DNA from 2 places in the Mesorhizobium sp. M0771 genome. Region 1 is predicted to be linked to the other one. Evidence: predicted binding sites of a transcription regulator. Region 1 holds the regulator's gene; the other holds the start of a gene.

Region 1 (14,954 bases):
CGTCGATGACGAGATGCGGGAGTTGCCGCGCGGCTCTGCTGGCCGGCTGGCGGTGCGCGGCCCGACCGGCTGCCGCTACATGGCCGATGCCAGGCAAAAGGACTATGTCCGCGACGGCTGGAATCTCACCGGCGATACGTTCACGCAGGACGAGGATGGCTTCTTCCACTTCGCCGCGCGTTCCGACGACATGATCGTCAGCGCCGGCTACAACATCGCCGGCCCCGAGGTCGAAGCGGCGCTGCTCTCGCATCCCGACGTCGCCGAATGCGCGGTGACCGGCGCCGAGGACGGTGAACGCGGCCAGATCGTCGAGGCGCATATCGTGCTTGTGCAAGGTGTTTCGCCGGACGCATTGACCGTCAAACGCCTGCAGGACCACGTCAAGGCAACGATCGCGCCCTACAAATATCCGCGTTCGGTGAAGTTCATCGACGCCTTGCCCAAAACCCAGACCGGCAAGATCCAGCGCTTCCGGTTGCGCGCGGAGAAGATCAATTGATTAAGCCGCACGATCCGGCGTCCGATGGCGCGCAGATGTCGTTCAAGGAGCGGATGTCCTACAGCGACTATCTGCAGCTGGACAAGGTGCTCGATACGCAGGCGCCGCTGTCTTCTGCCCATGACGAGATGCTGTTCATCATCCAGCATCAGACATCCGAATTGTGGATGAAACTGGCCCTCCACGAGATCGGCGCCGCGATCCTCTCGATCCGCGCCGACCGCCTCGAACCGAGCTTCAAGATGCTGTCGCGTGTCGCGCGCATCTTCGAGCAGCTCAACAATGCCTGGGACGTGCTGCGCACGATGACGCCCAGCGAATACACCGAGTTTCGCGACGCGCTCGGCCAATCCTCGGGCTTCCAGTCCTGGCAGTACCGCGCCATCGAGTTCATGGCCGGCAACCGCAACCTAGCCATGCTCGGGCCGCACAAGCACCGGCGCGACCTTACGGACAGGCTGGAAGCGATCCTGGCCACGCCGTCGCTCTACGACGAGGCGCTTCTGCTTTTGGCGCGCAATGGCTTCGACATCGGCGCCGATGCCGGGCGCACGGACTGGCGCGAGACGCGCGGTGAGAACGAAGACGTGCTGGCTGCCTGGCAAACCGTCTACCGCGACCCGCAGCGCTACTGGATGCTCTACGAACTGGCCGAGAAGCTGGTCGACTTCGAGGATTACTTCCGCCGCTGGCGCTTCAACCACGTCACAACGGTCGAGCGCATCATCGGCTTGAAGCGCGGCACCGGCGGCACCTCAGGCGCCTCCTATCTGAAGAAGATGCTGGAGGTCGTGCTGTTTCCGGAGCTCTGGACGGTCCGCACCCGGCTCTAGAGCATTTCACCGTTTAACGGAAACGGCGAAATGCTCTAGCTCTTTGATTGACGCAATTTCGGACGGAAAACCGCTTCACACTTTTCCTGAAATTGCTCTGGTTTCTCACGTAACCGCGGTCTTCACCGCGAAGCGGGCGTCCTGCCAGGCGCCGGTGCGCAGAATATCCTCCAGGACTTCGACCGCCTGCCAGACATCGCCATATCCGACATAGAGCGGCGTGAAGCCGAAACGGATGGTCGACGGCGCCCGGAAATCGCCGATCACGCCGCGCTCGATCAGCGCCCGCATCACCTGATAGCCATGCGGGTGGAGGAACGACACCTGGCTGCCGCGCTGGCTGCCGTCGCGAGGACTTTCCAGTTCAAGCCGGTAGGCGCCGCATCTGGCTTCGACGAGCTGGATAAACAGGTTGGTCAGCGCGATGCTTTTTCTGCGCACCGCCGCCATGTCGACGTCGTTCCAGATATCGAGCGCGCCCTTGAGCGCCCGCATCGACAGCACCGGCTGCGTTCCGCACAGGAAGCGGCGGATGCCGCTGCCGACGGCAAAGCCCTGCTCGAAGGCAAAGGGCCGCGCATGGCCCCACCAGCCGCTGAGCGGCTGGCTGATATCACCATGGTGGCGCTCGGCCGCGTAGATGAAGGCCGGCGAGCCCGGGCCGCCATTGAGGTATTTGTAGGTGCAGCCGACGGCGAAATCGGCATTGGCACGGTCAAGTTCGACCGGCAAGGCGCCGGCCGTGTGGCAGAGATCCCAGATGATCAGCGCGCCGGCGTCATGTGCCTTGCGCGTCAGCGCCGCCATGTCGCGCAACTGGCCGGATTTGTAGTTGACGTGGTTGACCAGGATGACGGCAACGCTGTCGTCGATCAGCTCCTCGATTGCGGCCGCGTCGACGCCCTCCAGCCGCAGCCGCGTTCCCGGCCGGGTCGAGGCGACGCCTTCGGCCATGTAGAGGTCGGTCGGGAAACTGTCGCCCTCGGCAACGATGACCGACCGATCCGGCCGCATGCCGAGCGCTGCGTGCAGCAGCTTGTAGATGTTGATCGAGGTTGTGTCGCAGACCACCGTCTGCCCATCAGCCGCGCCGATCAGTCGCCCGAGCTGATCTCCGAGTTCCACCGGCATGTTGAACCAGCCGGCGGTGTTCCAGGCGCGAATGAGGTCGTGCGCCCATTCCTGCGTGGCGGCCTGCTGCAGTTCGCTGAAGACGACCGCTGACGCGGCGCCCAGGGAATTGCCGTCGAGATAAATCACGCCTTGCGGCAAGACAAAGCGTTCACGCATGGAGCGCAGCGGATCGGCGGCATCCATTGCTTCGATTGTAGCGAGATCGGGTGTCGTGCTCATGATCCGGCGCCCCTCCATGGACAAACGCGCGCGGCGGAGCCTGCCGCCCAAACATGCCGGCGATCTTGAGTGGTCGCCCTTGAACTGTCAAACATTATATATAATTCACCCACTGAAAGGCTTTGATATATAATGATCCGCCCGAGCGTTTATGTCTGATGGATCACGATGCTGGATGACGAGCAGACCTCGAAGACGGAAGTGGCCTATCGCCTGCTCAGGCGCGATATTCTTGCGACCCGGCTGGCGCCTGCCGCGCCGTTGAAGCTGAGCACGCTGCGCAACACCTACGGCATCGGCTGGACGCCGTTGCGCGAGGCGCTGTCGCGGCTGGAGGCGGAACGGCTTGTGACCGCCATCAGCAACCGCGGGTTTGCGGTCGCTCCCGTCTCTCGGGCGGAGCTCGAGGATTTGGCGCGTGCGCGGCTGGTGGTCGAACTGCCCCTGCTGGTGGAATCGATCGAGAAGGGCGACCGTGAGTGGGAAGACGCGGTCGTTGCCGCCCACTATCGTCTCTCACGGTGCGGGTCTGTTCTCGACGATCCATCGGATGATGCGGTCGACGCGTGGTACGAAAAACACGATGCCTTCCATGCGGCGCTGCTCAGTGCCGCGACATCCAGCTGGCTGCTGCGCTTCAATGCAACGATTTCCGACCAATTGCATCGCCATCACCGCTTTCTGGGTCTGGCCCCGACGCTGCGCGCCGCCGCCGGCCGCACGGACGGACACCGGAAGGCCGTGGCGGCCCTGCGCGACGCCGTGGCGATCGAACACCATACCGCCCTGATGGAAGCGGCCCTCGATCGCGACGTCGAACGTGCGAAAACTCTGATGACCGCTCACATCGGCTACACGCTGCGGGTCTATGCCCAGAGAGAACCCCGCGCGGATGCTGCGCAGCCCCGTCCGAAAAGGAAGCGGCGATCGTAGCCGACGACGCAGGGCACTTTGTCTTCGTTTCACCCCGTTGCTGGCAACTGGGCGCAGGCGGCGCTCGCAGCGCCGAACGTTACGCTGAACAAAACGTCAACACATTCATTAAACTTTAAAAGGTTGCGGAACACAACTGGAACAGATAGTGTTTGTTCTGGGTTTGTTTTTTCTGATTCTGGTTTCAGAACCCTTGGGGGCCGCGATGCTGACGCGCAAACAACATGAGCTTCTGATGTTCATCCATGAACGCCTGAAGGAGAGCGGAATCCCGCCGTCCTTCGACGAGATGAAGGAAGCGCTCGACCTCGCCTCCAAGTCCGGCATCCACCGCCTGATCACGGCGCTTGAGGAGCGCGGTTTCATTCGCCGGCTGCCGAACCGGGCGCGCGCGCTGGAAGTGCTGCGGCTGCCCGACTCGATCGCACCAGGCCTCAATGCGGCGAGGAAGTTTTCGCCGAGCATCATTCAGGGCAGTCTTGGTCAAACCGGCCAAGGGCAAGGCGGCCAAGGACAAGGCGCGTTGGGCCAAGGCGGTCTCGGCCGCCAGATCAAGCCGGGCTCGCCGTCGCGTTCGATGTCGGCCGGCAATGACGATGCCGTTTCCGCGATTTCAATCCCGGTTATGGGACGCATCGCCGCCGGCGTGCCGATCGACGCCATCCAGCATCAGACCCATTCGATCTCGGTGCCGCCCGATATGATCATGGGCGGCGAACACTACGCGCTCGAGGTCAAGGGCGATTCGATGATCGAGGCCGGCATTTTCGATGGCGACACGGTCATCATCCGCAATGCCGACACAGCCAGCCCCGGCGAGATCGTGGTGGCGTTGGTCGACGATGAGGAAGCGACCCTGAAACGCTTCCGCCGCAAGGGCGCCTCGATCGCCCTGGAAGCCGCCAACCCGGCCTACGAGACCCGCATTTTTGGACCGGACAGGGTGAAGGTGCAGGGCAAGCTTGTCGGATTGATCCGGCGCTACTGAGCCGGCTTGGGTTTGTACTTTTCACGCTGGTTGTAAGGCGGCAGGCCGCGCGCTTCGCGGGAGAAGCGGCGTTGCTCGTGCCAGGGGCGATACGGCTTGTCGACGGCGAAGCGGATGGTTGGCGCTGCAGCTGCCGATTGCGGATCGAAGAAGACGGCGGCGCTGCCGTCGCGGGCCAGCTGTTTCTTCGTCACGACCAGCACCAGCGGGTCGCGGCACGGATTGTAGGCGGTGGCGTCATCGATGACGATCAGGCTCGCGAAGGCACAGGCCGGCCGCGCCGTCTTGCGGTCTTTCGCAAGCGCTACAATGGCTCCGGAAGGGTGCCGGGCGATACAGAGATCGCCGGTGCAATAGAAGGGCGAGCCGGGCGGCAGATCGAGCGGATCGAGATCGAACCGCGTATCTGTTGCCTCGAAAATCTCAGGTGGGATAATGGTTTCGGCCCGCAGCGCCCGTTTCCAATTGTCCGTGGTGAATTCGTTGGAGCGTTCGCGGTTGAGGGCGAGTTCGCCGCCACCGATCGGCATGGCCACCAGATGCGCATCCTCGGATATGAGCACGTCTGGCGTAAGCACCTGCGGCACCGTCAACAGGCCGGCCAGCGCGAAAGGCACGGCCGCCAACCTGAGCCAGGTGGTGGCCATGGTGGCGATGACGAGGGCGACCGCCACCAACAGCACCGAGCGGATGGAGATCAGCCCGACGGCGTCGACCGGCGAGCGCTCGGAAATCCAGGCCGATATAGCGATCATCGCCATCAGACCTTTGCCCATCACATAGAGGAACGGCCCGTCGGCGCCGAACGGCATCGCCAGTGCGCTGAGCACGGCAAAGGGCATGACGATCAACGAAACAATCGGCATCACGGCCAGATTGGCGATCAGGCTGAGCGGCGACACACGCTGAAAATGCCAGATGGCGAACAGCAAGGTTGCACTGCCGGCGATGATCGAGGTCATTGCGAGGCCGCCCATGGCCAGCGCGAATTTTCGCGACAGGAAGCCGACGAAGGAGCGCTTTGCCGGCGGCGTTCTCACCTTGTCGGCGCGGTAATCGGCCCAGCCGGCATAGGCGCCGACAAGGGCGGCGGTGGCGGCAAACGACATCTGGAAGCTGGGACCGACCACCTCGTGCGGCGACACCAGGATGACGGCAATGGCGGAGATCGCCAGATTGCGCATGGTGAGTGCGGCGCGATCAAACAGCACGGCGACAAGCATGACCGCCAGCATGATGAAGCTGCGCTCGGCGGCAACCACGACGCCTGAAATAACGAGATAGGCGGCGATCGAGACAAGCGCTGCCGCGGCCGCATATTTCTTCACCGGCCGGCGCGAAGAGAAAACGGGAAACAGCGCAAAGGCGCCACGCAGCAACGCCATGATGGTGCCGGCAACCAGCGCCATGTGCAGGCCGGAGATGGAGATGATGTGGTAGATGCCGGTGCGCCGCATCGCTTCGTTGACCTCGTCGTTGACCTCGTCCGGGATGCCGGCGCGCACGCCGACAATCAGCGCCGCGGCAATCTCGCCTTCGGCGCCGCCGATCTTGCCCCTGATATGGTCGGCAATGTTTTCGCGCGCGTTCTCGATTGCCGAGGAGAGCCGTGCGGTCAGCGGCGGCGGTCCCTGCGTAGCAATGGTTTTCGGATTGCCGAGAAAGAAGCCGCTGCCGCCGATACCGGTGAAATAGCTGTCGAAGGAGAAATCGTAGCTCTCCGGCCGCACCGGACCGGTCGGCGGCAACAGCCTGGCATAGCCGGTGATCAGGGAGCCGGCGGTCATATCGGCGGGAACGGTCCGCGCCGAGAGCCTGACCCGCTCCGGGGCGTAGCGCAGCTCGGGGTAAGCGGTCGAAACCACGTCGAGCGTCAGCCTGATGCGGCCGCTTTCCATCTGTTCGAGACTGACGACGCGGCCGGTCAGCCGTGTCTGAATCTCGGAGCCGAGCATCTGCGTTCCGGCGCGCCAGGTCTCGACCTTGGCGGCGACGACGCCGAGCGCGCACAGCATCGCGGCCATGCAGAACAGATGCGTCCTCGGCCGCGATCGCGTGGCGACAGCGCAACATGTCGCCAGCACCACAATGGCGATTGGCTGCGCAAAGCCCGGCTCGCCGGCCAGCGAGAAGTAGACGATGACGCCGGCTGCCAGGAAAACCGGGACCAGCAGGAAGGCGACGCCCCGGTCGAGCTCCGTGTCGGCAGCCACGGCAAGGCTGCGGCGGAGCGCGGGCCATGACGGGCGGCGAAGCCGTCTGCGCAGTCGGGCGATAGATCCGGGCGCTGTGACTTGCGCCGGCAACGCGTCACCGGGCAGCGCGGGCGCTATGCCGGGATGCGGCTCAGGCAGCGCGAGGGGCAGCGGCTCGGCATAGGGACTATCGGCAAACAGCGAGCGTTCGCTGACGCTTGCCTCGCCGCCTTCGCCTTCCTTCGTGCCCCGGCCACGTCCAGCCATCGGGTCTGCCCCTTGCGCCCCAGACCTCCTATGCTACATGAACGCGCAAAGCGCGAAAGTCCGTGCGGTCGCATCCACCGCGCCGGAATTGACCCGCCAAGGACGCTCAATCCTCAATCATATCCCGGCCCTCCGCCCTCAGGCGAGCAAGCCCATCGTGCATTGCCTTCAATTGTTCCGGTGTATGACCCTGCCATTCAGCGAGCTCCCCCAGGATGAGCAACGGATCACGGGAGCGGTAGGATTTCGTCGGATTGCCGGGAAATTTTTTATCGGTCAGGTTAGGGTCATCCATAAAAAACCCTGTCGGCTTTACGATGTAAATCCTTTGACGACCGTCACCCGTTGCAAGCTCTGCTCCCCAGATGGCGGCTTCCAGTGTCTGGGTGAAATAGATCCATGACAGTGGTTTACCTCTGAAATTGGAAGGGTGGCCGACGCTCAGCAGATCCCCGGGTTTCAAATCCGCCCGGGTACCATGGTAGAACGGATCACCCTCCGTATGGTCGGCGTTGCTGGTCATCGGGAGCCCTTCTTTCAATCATTCCTCCTTCGTGGCGAGACCGGACCGCACACAGTTGCTGTGTTCACGATAATGATTGCAGAAGGTCAATATGCGTGACCAAGCCAACGCTGTCACGGCGGCGTTGTAGTCGGGTAGTGCCGCATTCGTGAAGAAATGTCCGCTCGTCAGAGGGGGCTACCACCGTCGCAGCGATGTTCCAGGCACTGTGACGGACGCTGCAGCCGAATGAAACCCAGACATTGACGCTGCTGCCAAATGAGGTTGCGCGGAGGTGCGAACAGATTTTGTGCTACAAGGCTCCGGCGCCCGTTGACGCAACCGATAATTACCGACGTGCCCCGGCCTCGTCCAGCCATCGGGTCTGCCCCTTGCGCCCCAGACCTCCTATGCTACATGAACGCGCAAAGCGCGAAAGTCCGCGCGATCACGCCCCGCTTTCCAAACTTCCCGAGAGTTCCATGTCCGACACGGTCGTCACCCGTTTTGCCCCCTCGCCCACCGGCTATCTGCATATCGGCGGCGCGCGCACGGCGCTGTTCAACTGGCTGTACGCCAAGCACACCGGCGGCACGATGGTGCTGCGCATCGAGGACACCGACCGCGAACGCTTCAACGAGGCGGCGACACAGGCCATTCTGGATGGGCTGACCTGGCTCGGCCTTTCCTGGGACGGTGAGGCCATATCGCAGTTCGAGCGCGCGCCGCGCCACCGTGAGGTGGCCGAGGAGCTGGTGCGCCTGGGCAAGGCCTATTACAGCTACGAGACGCCTGCCGAGCTCGAGGCGATGCGCGAGGCCGCACGCGCCAAGGGCCTGCCGCCTCGCTACAACGGCCAGTGGCGCGATCGTGCCCCCTCGGAGGCGCCTCCCGGCGTCAAGGGCGCCATCCGCATCAAGGCGCCGACCGAGGGCGAAACCGTGGTGCACGACCGTGTGCAGGGCGAGGTGCGCTTCCCCAACAAGGACCTCGACGATTTCATCATACTGCGCTCGGACGGCAATCCGACCTACATGCATGCCGTCGTCGTCGACGACCATGACATGGGCGTCACCCACATCATCCGTGGCGACGACCATCTGACCAACGCCGCGCGCCAGACGGTGATCTACAACGCGATGGGCTGGGACGTCCCGTCGATGTCGCATATCCCGCTGATCCACGGCGCCGACGGCGCCAAGCTGTCGAAGCGGCACGGCGCACTCGGCGTCGAGGCTTATCGCGCCATGGGCTATCTGCCCGAGGCGCTGCTCAATTATCTGGCACGGCTCGGCTGGAGCCATGGCGACGACGAGATCATGTCGATCAAGGACATGATTTCGTGGTTCGACATCGGCGATGTCAACAAGGGTGCGGCGCGCTTCGACTTCGCCAAGCTCGAGTCAATCAACGGCGCGCATATGCGCAAGATGGCCGATACCGAGCTGTTCGACATTTTCGTCGCCACTCTGCCATACCTCGAAGGCGGACCGGCTATCGCCGCCCGTCTCGACGATGCCAGGAAGGCGCAGCTGCTGGCCGCCTTGCCGGGCCTGAAAGAGCGCGCCAAGACGCTGGTGGAACTGGCCGATGGCGCGGCCTTCCTGTTCGTCGAGCGGCCGCTGCCGATCGACGAGAAGGCGGCAGCACTGCTCAATGCCGACGCGCGCGCGATCCTGCGCGGCGCACATGCCGCTTTGCAGACTGTTTCGGGCGATTGGTCGGCTGCCGCGGCTGAAGCCGCGGTGCGCGAGTTCGCGACGGCAGGCGGCCACAAGCTCGGCGCCGTGGCCCAACCGCTCCGGGCGGCCCTTACCGGCCGCAGCACCTCGCCCGGCGTGTTCGACGTGCTCGCCGTGCTTGGCCGCGAGGAAAGCCTGGCGCGGATTGCGGATCAAATCGATTAGGAGCGAACTGGCCCAAGAAGATTGGCATTGAAAGGCGGGTTTCGCAGTGCAACATTAGGCCTTGGCCCAATCTGGCACGCACCTCCCAAAATGCGGTGGCGAGTTCGCGCATTCCGGTGATTTCGACGTGTCGTTTGCAGGAATTGCCTTGCCGGCATGAGGAACATGAAGGAGTTTGAGAATGAGCGAAGCTGCGACAAGACTGGAAACCGGCAGCAAGACGACGCACCCGTCGACTGCCACGCTCGAACTGGCCGGCAAGACGCATGAATTCAAGGTGCGAAGCGGCTCGGTCGGGCCCGACGTCATCGACATCGGTGCGCTCTACAACACCACCGGCGCCTTCACCTACGATCCCGGCTTCACCTCGACGGCGAGCTGCGAGTCGGCGATAACCTTCATCGACGGGGATGCCGGCATCCTGCTTCACCGCGGCTACCCCATCGACCAGCTGGCCGAGCATGGCGACTTCCTCGAAGTCTGCTACCTCCTGCTCTACGGCGAACTGCCGACCAAGGCGCAGAAGGACGATTTCGACTACCGGGTAACGCGCCACACCATGGTGCACGAGCAGATGTCGCGCTTCTTCACCGGCTTTCGCCGCGACGCGCATCCGATGGCTGTGATGTGCGGTGTGGTCGGCGCGCTGTCGGCCTTCTATCACGACTCCACCGACATTTCGGACCCATACCAGCGCATGGTCGCCTCGATGCGGCTGATCGCCAAGATGCCGACGATTGCGGCCATGGCCTACAAATACCATATCGGCCAGCCCTTCATTTACCCGAAGAACGAGCTGAACTTCGCCGCCAACTTCCTGCACATGTGCTTTGCGGTGCCGTGCGAGGAATACAAGATCAATCCGGTGCTGGCGCGCGCCATGGAGCGCATCTTCATCCTGCACGCCGACCACGAACAGAACGCCTCGACCTCGACCGTGCGGCTTGCCGGCTCGTCGGGCGCCAATCCGTTCGCCTGTATCGCCGCCGGCATCGCCTGCCTGTGGGGCCCGGCGCATGGCGGCGCCAACGAAGCGGCGCTCAACATGCTGGGCGAGATCGGCCATGTCGACCACATCCCGGAATTCATCGCCCGCGCCAAGGACAAGAACGATCCGTTCCGGCTGATGGGCTTCGGCCATCGCGTCTACAAGAACTACGATCCTCGCGCGAAAATCATGCAGAAGACGGCGCATGAGGTGCTGGGCGAACTCGGCATCAAGGACGATCCGCTGCTCGATATCGCCATGGAGCTGGAAAAGATCGCGCTGACCGATTCCTACTTCATCGAGAAGAAGCTCTATCCGAACGTCGATTTCTATTCCGGCATCACGCTGAAGGCGCTGGGCTTCCCCACCACCATGTTCACCGTACTGTTCGCGGTCGCGCGCACCGTCGGCTGGATCGCGCAGTGGAAGGAAATGATCGAGGATCCCCACCAGAAGATCGGCCGTCCGCGCCAGCTCTATACCGGTGCCCCGGAACGCGACTACGTGCCGATTGCGAAAAGGTGAAAGAGAGTGAATGGTGAATGGTAAGTAGTGAATAGCAGGTAGTAAGTAGCAGGTAGTAAGTAGCAGCTTGATTATAGCGAGAGCGCGTTAATCACTATTCACTATTCACTATTCGCTATTCACTATTCATCGTTCACTCCTTACTAAGCCTTATTCGCTCTCCCGATGTGGCGAAGAACGACATCCGCGGCGATATCGCCGGACGGCTTGTCGGTTGCCATACGCCTGGCAACTTCGGCAAAGCCGTCCTTTTGCCAGGCGCGGTAGGCGGTGTCTGAAAACAGTGCCTCGAGCTGCCGCGCCAGATAGTGCGGCCGCACATACTGGTTGTAGCTTTCCGGCACGACCGTCCGGTCGGCGATAAGGTTGGGCAAAGCGGCGCTCCACACCGTGATCAGGCTCTGCGCCATCAGCATGATCGGATCGAACTTGTAGCAAGAGATCATCGGTACACCCGACAACGCCAGTTCCAGCGAAACCGTTCCAGACGCGATCAGCGCCGCATCGGCCTTGCCGAAGGCCTGCCATTTGCGCTCGGGATCAAGGATGACCTCCGGCTCCTGATCCCAGCGCGCCACCGACGTTTTGACCGGTTCGGCGACATGCGGCACCGTCGGCAGCAACAGCCGCAGCCGGTGGCCACGCGCGCGCAGCGCCGACACCGTCTCGCCGAACGGACCGATAAGCCGGCTGACCTCGCCGCGCCGCGACCCTGGCAGGACGAGCAGCGTCTTGACGTGATCGGCCGAGAGATCGCGTGGCTGGGCTTGCGCCCTGGCCGCGCCCAGCACGCCTGGATCATGCGTGAGGCGATGTCCGACGTAAGTGCCGGGCGGGCCGCCGAGACGGCTGAGCTCCTTTACCTCGAAAGGCAGGATGCACAGTATGTGGTCGACATAGGGCTTCATCGCGGCCGCCCTACCCGGCCGCCACGCCCAGACGCTCGGGCAGACATAATGGACGGTCGGGATTGACGGATCGGCGGCGCGGACCTTTTTGGCGACGCGCAGCGAGAAATCAGGGCTGTCGATGGTGATCAGACAGTCGGGTTTTTCGGCGGCGACAGCACTTGCCGTCTGGCTGATCCGCCGCATCAGGCGCGGCAAGTCACGCAGGATGGCGCTGAGCCCCATCAGCGCGATCTCGGCGCCATCGAACAGCGGCGCCAGTCCGACCGCCTGCAGATGCCGCCCGCCAATGCCGACGAGTTGCACCTCGCGCCCGGTCATGCGCTTCAGCGCCTGCACGATGTCGGCGCCCAGCAGGTCGCCGGATTCTTCGCCGGCGACGATGGCAATCTTCAGCGGCTTCTCAGCTGCCATGGACAGCCCCCGCAGCCGGCAGGCCGAACACGAACAGGCCGAGCGCATTGGCGTGCGCGACAACGGCGGGGCCTTCGAGGATGAGCGAACGGCCGGCTTCGACGGCAATGCCGGCGAGCCCCGCGGCATGCGCCGCCTCGACGGTCTGGGGGCCAATAGATGGCAGATCGGCACGCAATTCCTGGCCAGGCTTGGCGCATTTGACCAGGACACCGCGCGTCTTGCCGGCCAGCCTGCCATGGCCGCGCAACTGCTGCGTCCGCTCGAGCAGTCCGTGGGTGCCCTCGACGCCTTCCAGGGCAACAGTGCGGCCACCGATGGCAATTGCCGCCTGGCCAATGTCGAGCGCGCCGATGGCCTTTGCCGCCGCGTGTGCCGCCTCGATATCGCGCCAGTCGGACTTTCGCGGCACTGCTTTGGTCAGCGGCCCTTCGGCCGCGACGAGCCGGGGCACGACTTCATGCGCACCGACGACCTTGACGCCCCGTGCCTCCAGGCCGCGGGTCAATATCTTCAACAGCCCGTCATCGCCGCGGGCAAGCGCCATGGCGAGCGAGGGTATAAGTGCCAGTAGCCCAAGGTTCGGACGCATGTCGACCAACCGCGGCCTGCGCCTGATCTCGCCGGCAAGCACAAGATGGGTGATCCGCCGGCGCCTCAGCAACGCAACCAGCGAGCCGATGTCTTCCAGCGCAAGGCTTTCACGCTCATAGATTGTGAGGTCGGACTGACGGTCGGCCTGACCTTCGACCAGGATGATGACAGGCCGATGTCCGGCCTCCGCCAGGCCGGCGGCAACTTCGACCGGCAAGCTACCGCCGCCGGCAATGATGCCGACCCTGGCGTCCGGCGCAAGTTCGAGGCCCGTTGAAGTGGCCTCAGCCTTCGTCATCGGCATCGTCGCCGTCGCCACCCTTAAGCGACGGGACGGCAAAATGCCGCTTGCCGCGACTGGTGATGAAATCGATGATTTTCATGGCCGTCGGCGACGACGCAAACTCGGCCTTGGCGAATTCGATGTTCTCGCCGACAGTGCGGGAGCGGTCGAAGATGGTCTTGTAAGCCTTGCGCAGCAGGTAGATTTCTGCGCGCGGCAACCCGGCGCGCTTCAGGCCAATGATGTTGAGTCCACGCAGGCTGGCGCGATTGCCCACCGCAATGGCGTAGGGAATGACATCGCCGACAAAAGCCGAGCAGCCGCCGAGAAAGGCGTTGTCACCAACACGCACGAACTGATGAACGGCGCTGAGGCCGCCGATATAAACGCTGTCACCGACCTCGCAATGGCCGCCCAGGGTCGCGCCATTGGCGAAGGTGGCGTTTTTACCGACGACGCAATCATGGGCAATGTGGGCATAGGCAAGGAAATTGCCGTTGTCGCCGACGGTCGTCTCGCCGCGGCTGGAATCGGTGCCGAGATGCATGGTCACGCCTTCGCGGATCGTGCAGTTCTGGCCGATGACCAAAGTGGTGCGGCCGCCCTTGTGCTTGGTGTTCTGCGGCGGTCCGCCCAGTGTCGCCATTGGATAGACCTTGGTCGCGGCGCCAATGGTTGTCGCGCCCAGCACCGAGACATGGCTGACCAGTTCGACGCGGTCACCGATCACGGCGTCAGCGCCGACATAGCAGAAAGGTCCTATTGCGGCGCCTTCGCCGATCTGCGCGCCGGCCTCGATGACGGCCGAGGGGTGGATTGAAGTCTGTATTTTCATGAGCATTTCGAACCGTCAGCCGGTAACCATCATTGCCGAGATCTCGGCTTCGGCGGCCTTTGTGCCCTCCACCATGGCCTCGCAGGCGAATTTGAGCAGGTTGCCGCGCATCTTGATTTTCTTGACGTGGATTTTCAACTGGTCGCCCGGGACGACCGGTTTGCGGAATTTCGCATTATCGATGGTCAGGAAATAGACCAGCGACGGCTTTTCCGTGTTGAGGTTACGGATGCAGATCGCGCCGGCGGTCTGCGCCATGGCCTCGACGATGAGCACGCCCGGCATCACCGGCTGATCCGGGAAATGGCCCTGGAAATGCGGCTCATTGATGGTCACGTTCTTGATGCCGATGGCAGAATCATTGCCGTCGATTTCGATGATGCGATCGATCATCAGGAAGGGATAGCGATGCGGTAAAAGCTTCATCAACCCCAATATATCGACCGCTTCGAGCGTCGCCGGCACCATCTCAGCTACTTCCCCCTTCGCCCTGCTTGCGCGTCCTGGCGAGCTTCCTCAGCATGGCGATCTCGCGCATGGCTTCCGCCATCGGCTGCGCCGGATAGCCTCCCCAGATCTCGCCCGCCGGCACGTTGCTCATGAACCCGCTTCTTGCAGCAAGCTTGGCCCCTGATCCGATGGTCAAATGATCGGCAAGGCCAACGCCGCCGCCCATGGTGACACCATCACCGACGGTGACGGAGCCGGAAATACCAGAGAGCCCGGCAATAATGCAATTGCGGCCGATGCGAACGTTATGGGCGATCTGCACCAGATTGTCGATCTTGGTGCCCTGACCGATGACCGTATCCGACATGGCGCCGCGATCGACGGTCGTGTTCGAGCCGATTTCGACATCGTCCTGGATGATGACGCGGCCGACCTGCGGCACACGCTCAGGGCCTTTGGCGCCGCCGACAAAGCCGA
Region 2 (14,954 bases), on a different contig from region 1:
TCGGCAAACGGCGTCCCATTTCGGGCCGCTTCGGAAAAACACGATCAACCGCGTTAACCCCGCATCAAGGTTAATGCTTCACTTTGGCTCTCCAGTGGCTCAGTGGCGTTTCTGGAGAGTTCCCCGTGCATCGACGTGTCCTGAAGCGGCTGGCCGCCGCCGCCGGTGAGAAAAAACGTTCCTTCCTATCGCCATTGGTCATCGGGCTCGGCATCTGGATCGGCTTTCCGACCGTCGTCGCCTACCAGGACATGGGCAGCTTGATTTCCGGCCTCGAAGCTTCGGGCACCCGCTGGAACTCTTATGTCGAGCGCTCCGTCGCCGGCTCGGTTCATGCCGCCGAAATGCCTTTCATCGATTCCGTCACCACCGGTTCGCTCTCGGGCTCGGGCGTGCGCCTGCCCGGCGTCGGCAAGGTCTCGTTTCGCGGCAAGGGCAATGTCGCCGGCATCACGCCCGACGAGGACCGCATCATGCGCGCCGACAAGAAGGGCCGCATCATCCAGGTCTCGCCGGTGGCGCCGCCGAAGAACTTCAATGCCGGCTCAATCTTTCAGCGCACGTCCTCGCTGCTGCGGCCGAGCATGGACAGCGGCCTGAAGCTCGCCTTCGCCAAGCCCGGCATCAAGGGCAAGGAAATCCAGATCGCCCAGGCCTTCCATACCAACCTGGACAAGAAGCCCGATCCCGGCGTGCCGGCCATGCTTGCCGCGTTGGTCAACAATGACAGACCGGACGTGCTGGCCACCGCCTATGCCCAGGCCGAACCCGATTACGCCAAGGCCTCACCCTTCGAGGCGCTGCTGCAGGACGAGGAGCCGAGCAGCGGGCGCTTCATTCCGCCGATGGCCAAGGGTGACCACTCGTGGATTCAGAACCCGCTGCCGGCCAGCGTCTTCTCCACGAAGGAGCAGGCCTGCCTCGCCAACGGCATCTATTTCGAGGCGCGCGGCGAATCCGTGCGCGGCCAGGCCGCCGTCGCGCAGGTCATTCTCAACCGAGTCCGCAATCCGGCCTATCCGAACTCGATTTGCGGCGTCGTCTACCAGAACGACAACTGGCTGAACCGCTGCCAGTTCTCCTTCGCCTGCGACGGCCGCAAGAAGCGCATCGAGAGCCCCGCCCACTATAAGACCGCCCAGGACGTCGCGATGGCGGTCACCGCCGGCAAGATATTCATTCCCGAAGTCGGCTCATCCACCCACTACTACGCCAACTACGTCCATCCGGGCTGGGCGCGCACGATGCAGAAGATGACCAAGATCGGCCTGCATATCTTCTACCGCACCTATGGCGGCGGCTGGAGCTGAGCCCTTCGGCTTGCCTGTCGCAACGAACCGCAAAGGCCCTGGAAGCCGAAATCGGACAGCGGTCGCCGGACGGATTCGGGGCATGTGCCGACCCGATAGTGCCGGGCACGATGTCGCACCTCGCCAAGTAATTGATTCCAATAGAAAAAATACATGGCTTTGAAGTCCCGCCCGTGGCTTGACGGGCGCAAACCCTCTAACTATGTTGCCGGCGACTTTAGAAGCGGACGGACGGTGACGGTCTGACCGGGCAGGGGGGTTACGATGGCCGACAAGAACGGGCCAGACGGAACCGGAGAAACCGGCCGCGGCAGCAAGCACGAGGCCGACATCCGCGACGAAGATCTCGAACGCCGCCGGCGTGAGCTTGGAGCATCGCTTGCGACAAGACGGCCGGATCAGCTCGAGGGGAATGACGGCGCGAAAGCGACGGCCGGATATGGCCAGGCGCTCAAGCTGTCCAGCGAGTTCATCGCCGGGATAGTGGTGGGTGTGGGCCTTGGCTGGTTTCTGGATCGCGTGGCGGGAACCTCGCCATGGGGTCTGGTCGTCGGCTTGTTGCTGGGCTTTGGCGCCGGCGTGCTCAATGTCCTGCGTTCGTCAGGTGTTGTGGCGGAATTCGGAAAAAGCGAGAAGTCGCACGATCCGAAAGAATGAAATGGCGCGCCGCCAATGGCGCACAAGGACACTTAAGGCCGCTCGCGGTTTTGACGGGGATGTAAATGGCTGCTGACAAGGTCGATCCGATCCACCAGTTCCATATCGTCAAGCTGATTCCGATCAATATCGGAGGCTATGACCTGTCCTTCACCAATTCGTCCCTGTTCATGGTCGCGACCGTGCTCGTCGCATCGGCGTTTCTGTACCTCTCGACCTCCAGCCGCAGCCTTGTTCCCGGGCGCCTGCAGTCGGTTTCGGAAATGGGCTACGAGTTCGTCTCCAACATGCTGCGCGACGCCGCCGGAACGCAGGGCATGAAGTTCTTCCCCTTCGTGTTCTCGCTGTTCATTTTCGTGCTGGTCGCCAACCTGCTTGGCCTTTTCCCCTACTTCTTCACCGTCACCAGCCACATCATCGTCACCTTCGGCCTCGCAGCCCTGGTGATCGGAACCGTCGTTGTCTACGGCTTCACGAAGCACGGTCTGGGCTTCCTCAAGCTCTTCGTGCCGCACGGCGTTCCGGTGTTCCTGTTACCGCTGGTGGTGCTGATCGAGGTGATCTCCTTCGTGTCGCGCCCGGTCAGCCTCTCGGTTCGTCTGTTCGCCAACATGCTGGCCGGCCACATCACCCTGAAGGTGTTTTCGGGCTTCGTCGTCAGCCTGAGCGCGCTCGGCGCCGTCGGCGTTGCCGGTTCGGTGTTGCCGCTGGCCATGGCAGTCGCGCTGACCGCGCTGGAATTGCTGGTCGCTTTCCTGCAGGCCTACGTCTTTGCGGTGCTGACCTGCATGTATCTGAACGACGCCCTGCATCCCGGGCACTGACCTTAGAATTTCCGGCATCTTTCGCCGGATGGAATTGCAACGGAATTACAGATCCAAAGGAGTTTAAAATGGACGCAGAAGCAGCAAAGTACATCGGCGCCGGTATCGCTTGCCTGGGCATGGGCGGCGCGGGCATTGGCCTCGGCAACATCTTCGGCAGCTACCTGGCGGGCGCCCTGCGCAATCCGTCGGCCGCCGATGGCCAGTTCGGCCGCCTGATTTTCGGCTTCGCCGTGACCGAAGCTCTGGGCATTTTCTCGCTTCTCATCGCGCTTCTCGCCCTGTTCGGCTGAGCCCCTGTTCGGCCAATTATCGGTCGGACGAGCATTGGGAAGAATTGGCTGGCCGCATTCCTGCGGCCATGCCTGATATCAGGGGATAGTCCATGTTCGTGACATCTGCGTTTGCGCAAGAGTCCGCACCCGCCGCTGAAGGCGCCCATACCGGTACGGAAGGCGGCACGCATTCCGGCGCCGGCGTGCCTGCCGAGGCGCACGGCACGTTCCCGCCATTCGATCCGGCGACGTTTCCGTCCCAGCTTCTGTGGCTGGCGATCACGTTCGGGCTGTTCTATTTGTTCCTGAAGAAGGTGGTGATGCCGCGCCTTGGCGGCATCATCGACGTCCGCAGCGATCGCATCACGCAGGACCTCGACCAGGCCGCCAGGCTGAAGGGCGAGGCCGACGCCGCCGTTGCCGCTTACGAGCAGGAACTTGCGGAAGCCAAGGCCAAGGCCAACGCGATAGGCCAGCAGGCCAACGACGCTGCCAAGGCTGAAGCCGAGGCTGCCCGCAAGAAGGTCGAGGCCGCCCTCGACAAGAAGCTCGGCGAGGCCGAGGCCAGCATTGCTTCCATCAAGGCCAACGCCATGAAGGAAGTCGGCACGATTGCCGAGGACACCGCTTCAGCCATCGTCGATGCGCTTGTCGGCGGCAAGACGAGCAAGGCCGAGATCTCGGCTGCGGTCAAATCCGTGGCCCGGTGAGGAGCACATCATGGACGCCACATCTCTCGCAACGCTTTGGGCAACGGTTGCCCTCGTCATTTTCCTCGGCGTTGCCGTTTATATCAAGGTGCCAGGCCTGATCGCCAAGTCGCTCGACGCCCGTGCGACCAAGATCAGCGACGAGCTTGCGGAAGCCCGCCGGTTGCGCGAAGAGGCCCAGCAACTGCTCGGCCAATACCAGAAGAAGCGCAAGGAAGCAGAGCAGGAGGCCGCAGCCATCGTCGCTGCCGCCAAGCGCGAGGCCGACATGCTTGCCGCTGAGGCGCACAAGAAGACCGAAGACTATGTCACCCGCCGCACCGCGCTTGCCGAGCAGAAGATCGGCCAGGCCGAGCGCGAAGCCGTCGCCGAAGTGCGCGCCAGCGCCGTCGACATCGCCGTCGAGGCGGCCCGCACGCTGCTTGCCGGCAAGATCGACGCCAAGGCCGGCGCCGACCTGTTCAAATCCGCGCTGCAGGATGTGAAAGCCAAGCTGAACTGAGCGGGATTAGCTCGCTGACATCGAGCCGCTTGGGTGACCTGGCGGCTTTTTTGTTTGGCGAGGCGTCGAAGCCGCCAATCTCCCCCCTTGTGGGGGAGATGCCCGGCAGGGCAGAGGGGGGCGCTGTCCCGCCGGCGTTTCCAGATTTTCTATTTCGTGTTACGGATTCCTTGCATCGGCAGGTTTACTGAAAGGTCGCGTTCCTTCGCGCCCCCCTCTGGCCTGCCGGCCATCTCCCCCTCAAGGGGGGAGATTTAGCTGTCCAACCCGACAAACCCTTCTTCTTCCACCACCTCAACCCCACCCAGCCTGAACGGCGCGAATGATGCCCGGTGCAGCCTTGCCACCGGCCCATGCGCTTCGATCGCGGTGCGGTGCCGCACGGTGGCGTAGCCCATATGGACCTCGAACCCGTAGCGCTCGTGATGGCTGCCGCAGCCGCACATCATGCGGTCGCGCATCACCTTGGCGACGATCGAGGCGGCGGCGATCGATTGCGAGCGCTGGTCGCCCTTGATCAGCGCGCGGCCTTCGCAGAGGAGGCCCGGCGGCACATCGCGGCCATCGGCCAGCGCCAGCTTCGCCTGGATCGGCAGGCCGGCAAGGGCGCGGCGCATGGCTTCCAGGCTGGCCTTGAGGATGTTGCTGCCGTCAATGCCTTCGGCGCTGACCGAGGCCATCGACACGCCGAGCGCTGACCCCAGGATTTTCAGGAACAGCGCCTCGCGCTGCAAATGGTTGAGCCGTTTGGAATCGTCGAGCCCGTCGGGAATGTTGGCGGGATCGAGGATCACGGCCGCCGCCACCACCGGCCCCGCCAGCGGACCGCGGCCGGCCTCGTCCATGCCTGCCACCGGCCACAGGCCTTCGGCCATCGCCTTCGTCTCGAAGGAGAAATCGGGCTTTTCGACGATTTCGAAAAGAAGCGGAGAATCGGAACGTGCGCGAGCCATGTTGCGGCGAGGTTCGCATCGGCTCCGATTCTCCGCAAGTCCCTCCAGGGTCGAGTGGGGCAAGACCGGGAGGGCACCGTCTGCAGGCCGGGGGACAGGCCGGACGGGATTCTCGGGTCGCCTGACAGCCACGAGGGCAGGGCAAGCGCTACTCTCAGAGCAGCATCAGCTGCTCGGTCGCCTTGGCGGCGGCGACAAACTGGTCGGTTCGGAGCGTGCGCCGCTCGGCGTTGAGGCCGAGCCGCTTGGCCGTGATCTCGAAGCGCCGGCCGATCTGCCAGGCATAGGGGCCGGCGCCTTTCATCCGCTTGCCCCATTCCGAATCATAGTCCTTGCCGTCGCGCATCGAACGGATCAGCGACATCACGTGCCGGTAGCGGTCGGGATAATGGCGCAGCAGCCAGTCCTTGAAGATCGGCGCCACCTCGAGCGGCAGGCGCAGGATGACATAGCCGGCCTCGCGGGCGCCTGCGGCGCGTGCCGAATCGAGGATGCGCTCCATCTCCTGGTCGGTCAGGCCGGGAATGATCGGCGCCACCATGACAGAGGCCGGGATGCCGGCATCGGAAAGCTGCCGGATCGCCTCAAGCCGCTTGGTCGGCGTCGACGCGCGTGGCTCCATGGTGCGCGCCAGCATGCGGTCCATCGTTGTCACCGACAGCGCCACCTTGGCCAAGCCCCGTTCGGCCATGCGCGACAAGATGTCGATGTCGCGCGTCACCAGATGGGATTTGGTGACGATGCCGACCGGATGGCCGCGCGCCTCCAGCACTTCGAGGATCTCGCGCATGATCCGGTATTGTTTCTCGATCGGCTGGTAGGGATCGGTGTTGGTGCCGATCGCGATGGTGCGCGGCTGATAGCCATCCTTCGACAGTTCCTTGTCGAGCAGCCGCGCCGCATCCGGCTTGGCAAACAGCTTCGCTTCGAAATCCAGCCCCGGCGACAGGCCCATGAAGGAATGCGTCGGCCGGGCGAAACAATAGACGCAGCCATGCTCGCAGCCGCGATAGGGGTTGATCGAGCGGTCGAAGGAAATGTCGGGCGATTCGTTGCGGGTGATGATGGTGCGCGGCTTCTCGACCTGCACTTCGGTCTTGAACGGCGGCAATTCCTCCAGCGAATTCCAGCCGTCGTCGAACACATGCCGGCTGACCGGCTCGAACCGGCCGGACGGGTTGATGCCCGCGGAACGGCCGCGGTTGCGATCCGGACGGACGCGCATGCCGCTCTGTTCGATCATCGCATTGGCCATCTCGGCTCGCCCTGCTCCGAAAGCAGCAATGTCCGCACGCACGATATGTTCCATTTTGGCCCTTTCCCAAGGACTGTCGGCTGGCTGTCGAATCGCTCTGTTCATGAAAATAATCCTATTTCGCTGATGAGAACAAAGCAAGAACTTTTTCGTTGGGCCATGCAAAACTGGCGCTGCGCCGGGCTTTCCGCTATTCGGCTAAAAATGCTCAGCGTTCTCATCGAAACCCGGGATGACGAAGAAGGCCTTGCCCGCACGCTCGCCTCGTTGATCGGCGGCGCGGTCGAGGGCGTGGTGCGCGATGTCATCGTCTGCGACACCGGCTCGACCGACCAGACGCATCGGGTTGCCGATCATGCCGGCTGCCACTTCGTGGTCGGCGGCATTGCCGCGGGAATCAGGCAGGCGAAGGGTGACTGGCTGCTGTTTCTGGAACCCGGCGCAAGGCTGGCGGAGGGCTGGATCGACGACGTTGTCGCTCACACGGCGCGGCAAACCATGCCGGCGCGCTTTTGCCGTGCGCGCGGCAGCCGCACGCCGTTCCTGTCACGGGTGTTTTCGGGCAACCGGGCGCTGGCCGAAGGGCTGGTCATCAGCAAGCGCCAGGCCGCTGCCCTGTCGAAGAACGCGCACAGCGCCGAAGCCCTTGCGCGCGGTCTCGCCACCAGGCGGCTCGACGCCGAAATCTGGCTGGCGCCGAAGAAGTGATGTTTCTCCCTTTTCCCGTTCCCAGGGAGAAGGGTGCCCGAAGGGCGGATGAGGAGCAGCGTCGGCGTCTCATCCGCATTGGCACGGTCGCAGCACCATCCCTCTTTTTCGCCGCAAAAAGCTATTGTGCATTGCACAAAAGCTGACGCGGGATTAGCATTCCGTTGATGCGGGATATCGGGGTTTGGGTAGTGCCGGAGCGGTAAGCAAGCGCCGCGTCGTCGTTGCTGCCGTTCATATCTGAGGACCCCGATGAACCTTTCGTCCCCTGACAAATCCGGCGCCCCGAGTCTGGAAGCCATTGCCCGCAACGGCAGCCTGCTCCGCCGCATTGCGGTGCGTATCCCGACCTATCTGTCCGACCTGCGCGAAAATCCCGCATGGCTGCCGATGTTCGTGCTTGCCCGCACCATGCCGGCGCGCAAGCTGCACTGGCTTGGCGCCAAAGCCGCGCGCCCCGCGCAGAGTGCCGGAGCGACGATGTTCAGGGGCGTCGACCTCAAGTCGATCGTCGCGGCGCTGCGCACCGATGGCCTGTTCTCCGGACTGGTCCTTCCGCAGGCAATCCACGAAGAGATCGCCAGCTTTGCTCAGAGCACGCCGTGCTTCGGCAATTTCGACCGCCGGCTCGAATTCATGCCCGGAGAACACGCAGAAGCCGAGAAGCGGTTCGGCCGCTCTTTGCTCAGCGGACACTATTTCGAGCGCATCCTCGGCTGCAAGGCGGCACTCGCCATCCAGAACGACCCGCTGCTGCTCGACATCGCCCAGCACTATCTGGGCGGGCAGGCAAAGCTGATCACCACGCGTGTCTGGTGGAGCTTTCCGACCGGCGAGGCTTCCGACGCCGACAAGAACCTTGCCTCGCTCGGCAAATATCATTTCGATCTCGACGACTGGCGGATGCTGAAATTCTTCTTCTATCTCAAGCCCTGCGATGCCGGCACCGGCCCGCATGTCTATGTCAAAGCCAGCCACAACAGGCGCAGCCTCAAGCACCAGCTGACGCTGCTGGTCGGCCATCCGGCGCAAGACGTGCTCAAGGTCTATGGCGACGACAGCCCGGTCACGCTGACCGGCGAGGCCGGCCTCGGCTTCGTCGAGGACCCGTTCGGCTTCCACATGGGCACCGTGCCGTCCACCACGCCACGGCTGATGATGGAGGTCGGCTTCGGCGTCTCGCCGCCCTCGCGCCGCCGCTTCCACGGCGAGCCGGTCATCCGCTGACGCCGGAGCGGATCTCGACCGGCATCCAGCGCGCTTGCCGCCGGGCAATGCGACCCTCTTTGTTCTCGGCATCATAGTCCATTGGGACCGGCTCGCGGTTGAACCGCGGCCGGTCATCCAGCGCATTGACGATGACGATCGCTCTCGGTTCGCCGTCGGTGGTCACAGCAGCGACATAGACGCCGCAGTCCCGGCAGATGAGATAATCGGCGGTGCGCAATCCGAACCGGTATCGGTGCAGCCGCGCCTCGTCCTCGACCGAGACGATCAATCGGCCCTGCGGATCGGCAGCGGCGCGCGAACCATGCCGGACACAGAACGCGCACTGGCAGGCGCGGATCTCCACCTCGGCCGGCTCGATTCCCGTTTCGAACGTCAGGTGGATGTTGCCGCAATGGCAGCCGCCGCGGTGCGCGCTCATTGGATCTCTTCCGTCTTGACTTGGCGACAGACTATCCGCCCGACGACCCGGAGGAAATGACCTCTCGAAGGCGCAGCCGCCATTCTGCCTGACAAAGGCAGCACTTGGCCGGCTTTGCCTTGGTTTACGAGGCGGCCTTGCCGCGCCGCAAATGCTCGTCCAGGCGCGGCATGATCTCGACGAAGTTGCAGGGCATGTGGCGGTAGTCGAGCTGCGGTTTCAGGATGCCGTCCCAGGCGTCCCTGCAGGCGCCGGGCGAGCCCGGCAGCACGAAGACGAAGGTGGCGTTGACGACGCCGCCCGTCGCCCGACTCTGCACTGTCGAGGTGCCGATCTTGTCGTAGGAAATGCGGTGGAACACTTCGGAAAAGCCATCCATGCGCTTCTCGAAGATCGGCTCCAGCGCCTCCGGCGTCACGTCGCGGCCGGTAAAACCGGTGCCGCCGGTGGTGATGACGACATCGATGTCTTCGTCGCGCGACCAGCCCAGCACCTTGTCGCGGATTTTCTCCCGGTCGTCGGTGACGATGTCGCGCGCGGCCAGGACATGGCCGGCCTCGACGATGCGATCGGCCAGCGTCCGCCCTGATTTGTCGTCGGCAAGGCTGCGCGTATCGGACACCGTCAGCACCGCGATGCGCACCGGGATGAAGGGGCGGCTTTCGTCAATTTTGGTCATCGGCCCCCTCTGAAGCGATGCTTCGTGTCGCGGCGACAAACCACTCCGGTTCGCGGCTGCGGATCTCGGCGGCGGCGCGCTTGGCGACATTGCCGGTCTCGAACAGTCCGAAGCATGTCGCGCCGGAGCCCGACATGCGCGAGAATCCAGATCCGGCCCTGTTCAGCAGGGAAAGCGCTCGGCCGATGGGCGGCTGGATCGCCTGCGCCGCCGGTTCGAGATCGTTGCGGGTGATCTCCAGCCAGTTGCGGACACTGTGGAAGTCAAATGCACGCGGCAGCGGCGGCAATCCCTCATTGTCGCGTTTCTCAAGTGCGTTGAACACATCAGGCGTCGAGACGGCGACGCCGGGATTGACCAGCACCAAAGCGAGCGCCGGAAAATCCGGCACCAGCGACAGCTCGTCGCCGACGCCACGCGCAACCAGCGGTTTTGCCGCAAGACACATAGGCACGTCGGCGCCGAGCGTGAGACCGATCCGGCTCAGTTCGGCCTCGCCGATGTCGAGCCCCCAGGTCCGGACAAGACCCTGCAATACCGCCGCCGCGTCGCTTGAGCCGCCGCCGACGCCGGATGCGATCGGCAGGTTCTTTTCCAGCCGGATGGCAACCGGCGGCGTGCTCTGCTGGCCGGCCTGCCTGCGCAGCGCCTCGCGCGCCTTCACCACCAGATTGCTGTCGTCGATCGGCACGGAAGTCGCGTAACGGCCCGATACGGAGAACCGGTCGGCGTCGGCAGGCTCGATCTCGACCCTGTCGCCGAAGCGGGTGAAAACGACCAGGCTCTCGAGCAGATGGTAGCCGTCGGCGCGCTTGCCGGTGACGTGCAGCGCCAGATTTATCTTGGCGGGCGCAAGCCACGTCCGGGCTGCGGCATCCAAACTGTCGGCTGCTGACGGGATGATGATCAGTCCTTGGCCAGGCGGTATTCGCCGGTCTTGGGATCCTGGACCAGCGTGCCGTTGGTGCCGTTGGCTGCCTGCTTTTCGGTGCGCCGCACCTTGGCGGTCACACGTTCGGCCTCGCGGACGAAGGTGCGGTAGCCGAAATAAGCGGCTGCGCCGACAACTGCGAAGAAAATGATCTGTGGCATTTCAAAGCTCCTCCCTCGCAAGGCGGCAAGGCAGACTGTCAAGCCCTCATGCTAGACGCTTTCCCTGCTTTTTCAAAGCCCGAAGCGAGCCCACAATGCGCGCTCTTCCGCCGCATCGATCACGCCGCTTGCGGCGGCGGCAATATCGGGCGCTGAAAAGTTCGAGCCGAACAGGCCGATGCGGCCAAACAGGCCACGCGGCGCGGTGACCAGCCTGAGCTGGGTTTTCGCGCCGAAGCGGGTTTTCAGTACCGTGCGCATGTCGCTCAACGCATCGACGAGGCCAAGCTCCAGCCCTTTCTTGCCGGTCCAGAACAGGCCGGTGAACAGGTCCGGATCGTCCTTCAGCTTGGTGCCACGGCGTTCCCTGACCAGGTCGATGAAGGTCTCGTGCACTTCCAGCTGCAGCGCCTTCAGGCGCTCGACGTCTTCCCTCTTCTCCGGCTTGAACGGGTCGAGCACCGCCTTGTTCTGGCCGGCGGTGTGGACACGGCGCTCGACACCGATCTTCTTCATCAACTCGGGAAAGCCGAACGAGGCCGAGACGACACCAATCGAACCGACGATGGAGGACGGATCGGCAAAGATCTCGTCGCCGGCGACCGCGATCATGTAGCCGCCCGAGGCCGCCACATCCTCGACAAAGACCAGCACCTTTTTGTTCTTCTCGACCGCGAGGTCGCGGATGCGCTTGAAGATCAGCCGCGACTGCACCGGCGAGCCGCCAGGCGAATTGATTGAAATGGCGACGGCGGGCGCATCGAACAGGAACGCCTTTTCGATGAGGGCGGCGGTGGACGCCAAGGACAGGCTCGGCCGGAACGGGCCGCCGCCGGCCATGATGGTGCCATGCAGCCTGATGACGGGAATGGTGACGACGCTGGATCGCCAGGATTTCGGCAGCAGGCGGTTGAAAAGGCGTTTCACGAGGTGGCTGTCTCCAAATGGCTTCAACGCATGTAGGGATTTGCCGGTCAACGGCAATGCTGCAATCCATCTCAGCCAACTGTGTGCCGGTTTTGCGGCAACGACACTGACGGGCCTAAATCAATCGCCAAACAGCGACGCCAGTCCGTTGTTGATCATCTCGGTTCGTTCCGACGGGCCGTCGCCCGTTTGCCCATGCAGCATCAAAGGCGGGCGGATCGACAGCTTGCCGCGCGCGCCGAGCGCTGCCCTGACCACAATGCGGATTGCGGCTGCTTCCGGGCGCGGATGCACGGCCAGCATCTCGGCGTCGCCGAAGCGGCCCGACAGCGCATCGAGGAGGTCGCCAAGCTGTTCCGGCCGCGCAATGACGGCCAGGCCCCCGCGCGGCTTGGCGACGGCAGCCGCACTCCGGATCCAGCTTTCGAACAGCCCGTCGTCCATGACATGCGCCTGCCGCCGCAGCGGATCTGGCGTGGCGCGGTCTTGCGCCGCGTTGAAGGGCGGGTTCATGATGACGAAATCGAAGGAATTGTCGGCGAGGCCGGCTTGCGTCCGCGCCCGGCCTGACAGCGTGACGTCGGCGGTCAGCACCGAGGCGCGATTGCCGAGATGCGCATTGCCGGGATGGGCGAGCGTGGTTGTGGCGAAGCCTGCCATCTCGGCCGACCGTTCGACGAGAACGACCTGCGCCTCTGGGCAGCGCGACAGCACGGCGAGACCCGCCGCACCGGCGCCGGCGCCGAAATCGGCGAGGCGTCCAGAAAAGCCGGATGAAACTGCTGCCGCCAGCATCATGGCATCCATCCCGGCGCGATGCCCTGTCCTGGGCTGGACAAGCCAGAAGCGGCCGCGATGGAAGGCATCGACCGTATGGGCCGGCGTATCGCTGGTAAGCGCGCTCGCTTCAGCCATTATGTCTGGCGGATTTCGTTCTCGATGCCGGCGTCTTTCAAGATGCGCCGCGCCTGATCGGCCTGGACGGCATCGACCATCACGCGCTTCTGCAAAAGACCGATCGACCCTTCGAGAATGCTCATGTTCTGGTCGGCGACGAAGCAGGCGATCCCGGCATCGCGCATCAGCGATTCGACGAAGGAGATGATCACGGCATCGTTGGTGCGCACGAGTTCTATCATCGGACGAAGTTCGCAGGTTGCAGCGTTGATGTAAACGCCGGAGCATGGCGCCGAAAAGTGTGGAGCGGTTTCCGGGCAACGGCATGCGGTCGCTAAGGTTGACACGCCGTCACCGCAGCCGCGCCAATTCGCCTCTTGCCGTGCCCGTATGTGCCGCCCTAGAGTCCCAGGTGGGACCAGGGTGCCGTCGCACGCGTGATCAAAGACGGGAGTGTTTGTTGGTGGGTGTCGTTCTCAACATCGAAAACGGGAAGCGGGAACCCGCGTCCATCAAAGATCTCATCGACCTGACAGCAGCCGATATGGGGCGCGTCAACAAACTGATCCTGTCCAAGGCCGGCTCCGACGTCGAGATGATCCCGGAGGTCGCCAATCATCTGATCTCGTCGGGCGGCAAAAGGCTGCGTCCCATGCTGACGCTCGCGGCGGCCCAGATGTTCGGCTATTCTGGCGAGGGCCACGTCAAGCTCGCCACCGCGGTCGAGTTCATGCACACCGCCACGCTGCTCCATGACGACGTCGTCGACGAGAGCGGCATGCGGCGCGGCAAGAAGACCGCCCGCATGATCTGGGGCAACCAGGCGAGCGTGCTGGTCGGCGATTTCCTGCTCGGCCAGGCTTTTCGCATGATGGTCGATGTCGGTTCGCTGGAAGCGCTCGACATCCTGTCCAGCGCCGCCTCGATCATCGCCGAGGGCGAGGTGATGCAGCTGGCGGCAGCCAAGAACCTGGATACCACCGAGGACGAGCATTTCGCCGTCATCAAGGCCAAGACCGCGGCGCTGTTCTCGGCTGCCGCCGAGGTCGGCCCGGTCATCGCATCGGCGACGCGCAACGATCGCGCCGCCTTGCGCTCCTACGGCATGAATCTCGGCCTTGCCTTCCAGCTCATCGACGATGCGCTGGATTATGGCGGCTCCAGCCAGGAGCTGGGCAAGAATGTCGGCGACGATTTCCGCGAAGGCAAGGTTACACTGCCGGTCATCCTCGCCTACCGGCGCGGCACCAAGGCCGAGCGCACCTTCTGGAAGCGCGCCATCGAGGACAATGTCACCGACGATGCCGGCCTGGAAAAGGCGATCGGCCTGATGACCCGCCATGGCGCCATTGCCGACACCATCGGACGGGCCCGCCATTTCGGCGAGATCGCCCGCGATGCGCTGGCACCGCTGGAGGCGACGCCGCAGAAATCGGCGCTCATCGACGTCATCGACTTCTGCATCAGCCGGGTGAACTGACCCGCGCCTGGCGCCAAAGCAAGTTTGCACGCAAAATCGGGCAATCACCGCTCGACAATCGGCAGCAGTGCAAATTATCTATAAAACATGGCAAAGACCGCAGACGACACCATCGCCGTGCGCATCAGCAAGGTGCTGGCGGATCGCATCATATCGGGCGCGATCGAACCCGGCGCCCGGCTGCGGCAGGATCACATCGCCGAGGAATTCCAGACCAGCCATGTCCCGGTGCGCGAAGCCTTCCGGCGCCTGGAGGCGCAAGGGCTGGCGGTCAGTGAGCCCAGGCGGGGCGTGCGCGTCGCCGCTTTCGATCTCGGCGAGGTAAGGGAAGTCGCCGAAATGCGGGCAGCCCTCGAAGTGCTGGCGCTGCGCCATGCCGCGCCGCATCTGACGGCTTCCATTCTCAACCTTGCCGAAGAAGCCACAAAGGCCTGCGACAAATCCCGCGATGTCCGCTCTTGGGAGGAGGCCAACCGCACCTTCCACCGGCTGATCCTGGCGCCCTGCGGCATGCCGCGGCTCATCGCCACCATCGACGATTTGCACGCCGCAAGCGCCCGCTTCCTGTTCGCCGCCTGGCGCTCGGAATGGGAAATCCGCACCGACCAGGATCATCGCGCGATCCTGAGCGCGCTGCGGCAAGGCAACACCGAATCGGCCGCCGCCACGCTTGGCCGGCACGTTCAGCGGATCGGCCAGAAAACCGGTCAAGACCGCGTCGGGCAAGATGCGCGAAGCGTTTGCCATCGTCGGGTAGGGACGAAGGGACAAGTCGTCGGATTCCGCGCGTAGCGATCCTTCACACCCCCCTCTGTCCTGCCGGACATCTCCCCCGCAAGGGGGGAGATCAACAGCTTTGCCGTTGCGTTAGTCCTGCAACGTCGGCCATTGGCGAAAGCAAAGGCGACATCCGATCTCCCCACTTGCGGGGGAGATGGCCGGCAGGCCAGAGGGGGGTGCTGTCCCGCCAGCCTTTCCAAATGTCCTTTATTCGACACGCAAGCCCAAGCCTTTTTAGGGGTGAGGGTTGCCATTCC

The links. The regulator LexA, encoded in region 1, represses DNA repair genes until DNA is damaged. The targets are predictions, from matches to a motif close to TGTTCNNNNTGTGTTCNG.
Region 2: a site for LexA is predicted at 6,615-6,632, ahead of NKI05_RS05595 (PA0069 family radical SAM protein). Genes of this name have one in related genera too.

Annotation. Positions count from the first base shown of each region.
Region 1 is NZ_JAMYPC010000006.1:263,042-277,995, reverse strand. It holds gene NKI05_RS12490 (AMP-binding protein) at 1-502, shown strand, start outside; gene kynA (tryptophan 2,3-dioxygenase) at 499-1,335, shown strand; gene kynU (kynureninase) at 1,441-2,688, opposite strand; gene NKI05_RS12475 (GntR family transcriptional regulator) at 2,857-3,621, shown strand; gene lexA (transcriptional repressor LexA) at 3,827-4,609, shown strand; gene NKI05_RS12465 (ComEC/Rec2 family competence protein) at 4,603-7,071, opposite strand; gene arr (NAD(+)--rifampin ADP-ribosyltransferase) at 7,178-7,594, opposite strand; gene gltX (glutamate--tRNA ligase) at 8,056-9,480, shown strand; gene gltA (citrate synthase) at 9,662-10,993, shown strand; gene lpxB (lipid-A-disaccharide synthase) at 11,137-12,315, opposite strand; gene NKI05_RS12440 (LpxI family protein) at 12,305-13,207, opposite strand; gene lpxA (acyl-ACP--UDP-N-acetylglucosamine O-acyltransferase) at 13,194-14,027, opposite strand; gene fabZ (3-hydroxyacyl-ACP dehydratase FabZ) at 14,043-14,495, opposite strand; gene lpxD (UDP-3-O-(3-hydroxymyristoyl)glucosamine N-acyltransferase) at 14,497-14,954, opposite strand, start outside.
Region 2 is NZ_JAMYPC010000003.1:13,127-28,080, reverse strand. It holds gene NKI05_RS05630 (cell wall hydrolase) at 126-1,310, shown strand; gene NKI05_RS05625 (AtpZ/AtpI family protein) at 1,575-1,967, shown strand; gene NKI05_RS05620 (F0F1 ATP synthase subunit A) at 2,033-2,791, shown strand; gene NKI05_RS05615 (F0F1 ATP synthase subunit C) at 2,860-3,084, shown strand; gene NKI05_RS05610 (F0F1 ATP synthase subunit B) at 3,177-3,776, shown strand; gene NKI05_RS05605 (F0F1 ATP synthase subunit B) at 3,787-4,278, shown strand; gene rnhB (ribonuclease HII) at 4,533-5,231, opposite strand; gene NKI05_RS05595 (PA0069 family radical SAM protein) at 5,386-6,540, opposite strand; gene NKI05_RS05590 (glycosyltransferase) at 6,691-7,194, shown strand; gene NKI05_RS05585 (hypothetical protein) at 7,447-8,421, shown strand; gene NKI05_RS05580 (GFA family protein) at 8,411-8,842, opposite strand; gene moaB (molybdenum cofactor biosynthesis protein B) at 8,967-9,521, opposite strand; gene NKI05_RS05570 (4-(cytidine 5'-diphospho)-2-C-methyl-D-erythritol kinase) at 9,508-10,401, opposite strand; gene NKI05_RS05565 (membrane protein) at 10,428-10,613, opposite strand; gene NKI05_RS05560 (S49 family peptidase) at 10,686-11,540, opposite strand; gene NKI05_RS05555 (tRNA1(Val) (adenine(37)-N6)-methyltransferase) at 11,661-12,455, opposite strand; gene NKI05_RS05550 (putative signal transducing protein) at 12,455-12,679, opposite strand; gene NKI05_RS05545 (polyprenyl synthetase family protein) at 12,901-13,917, shown strand; partial or broken gene NKI05_RS05540 (GntR family transcriptional regulator) at 14,005-14,674, shown strand.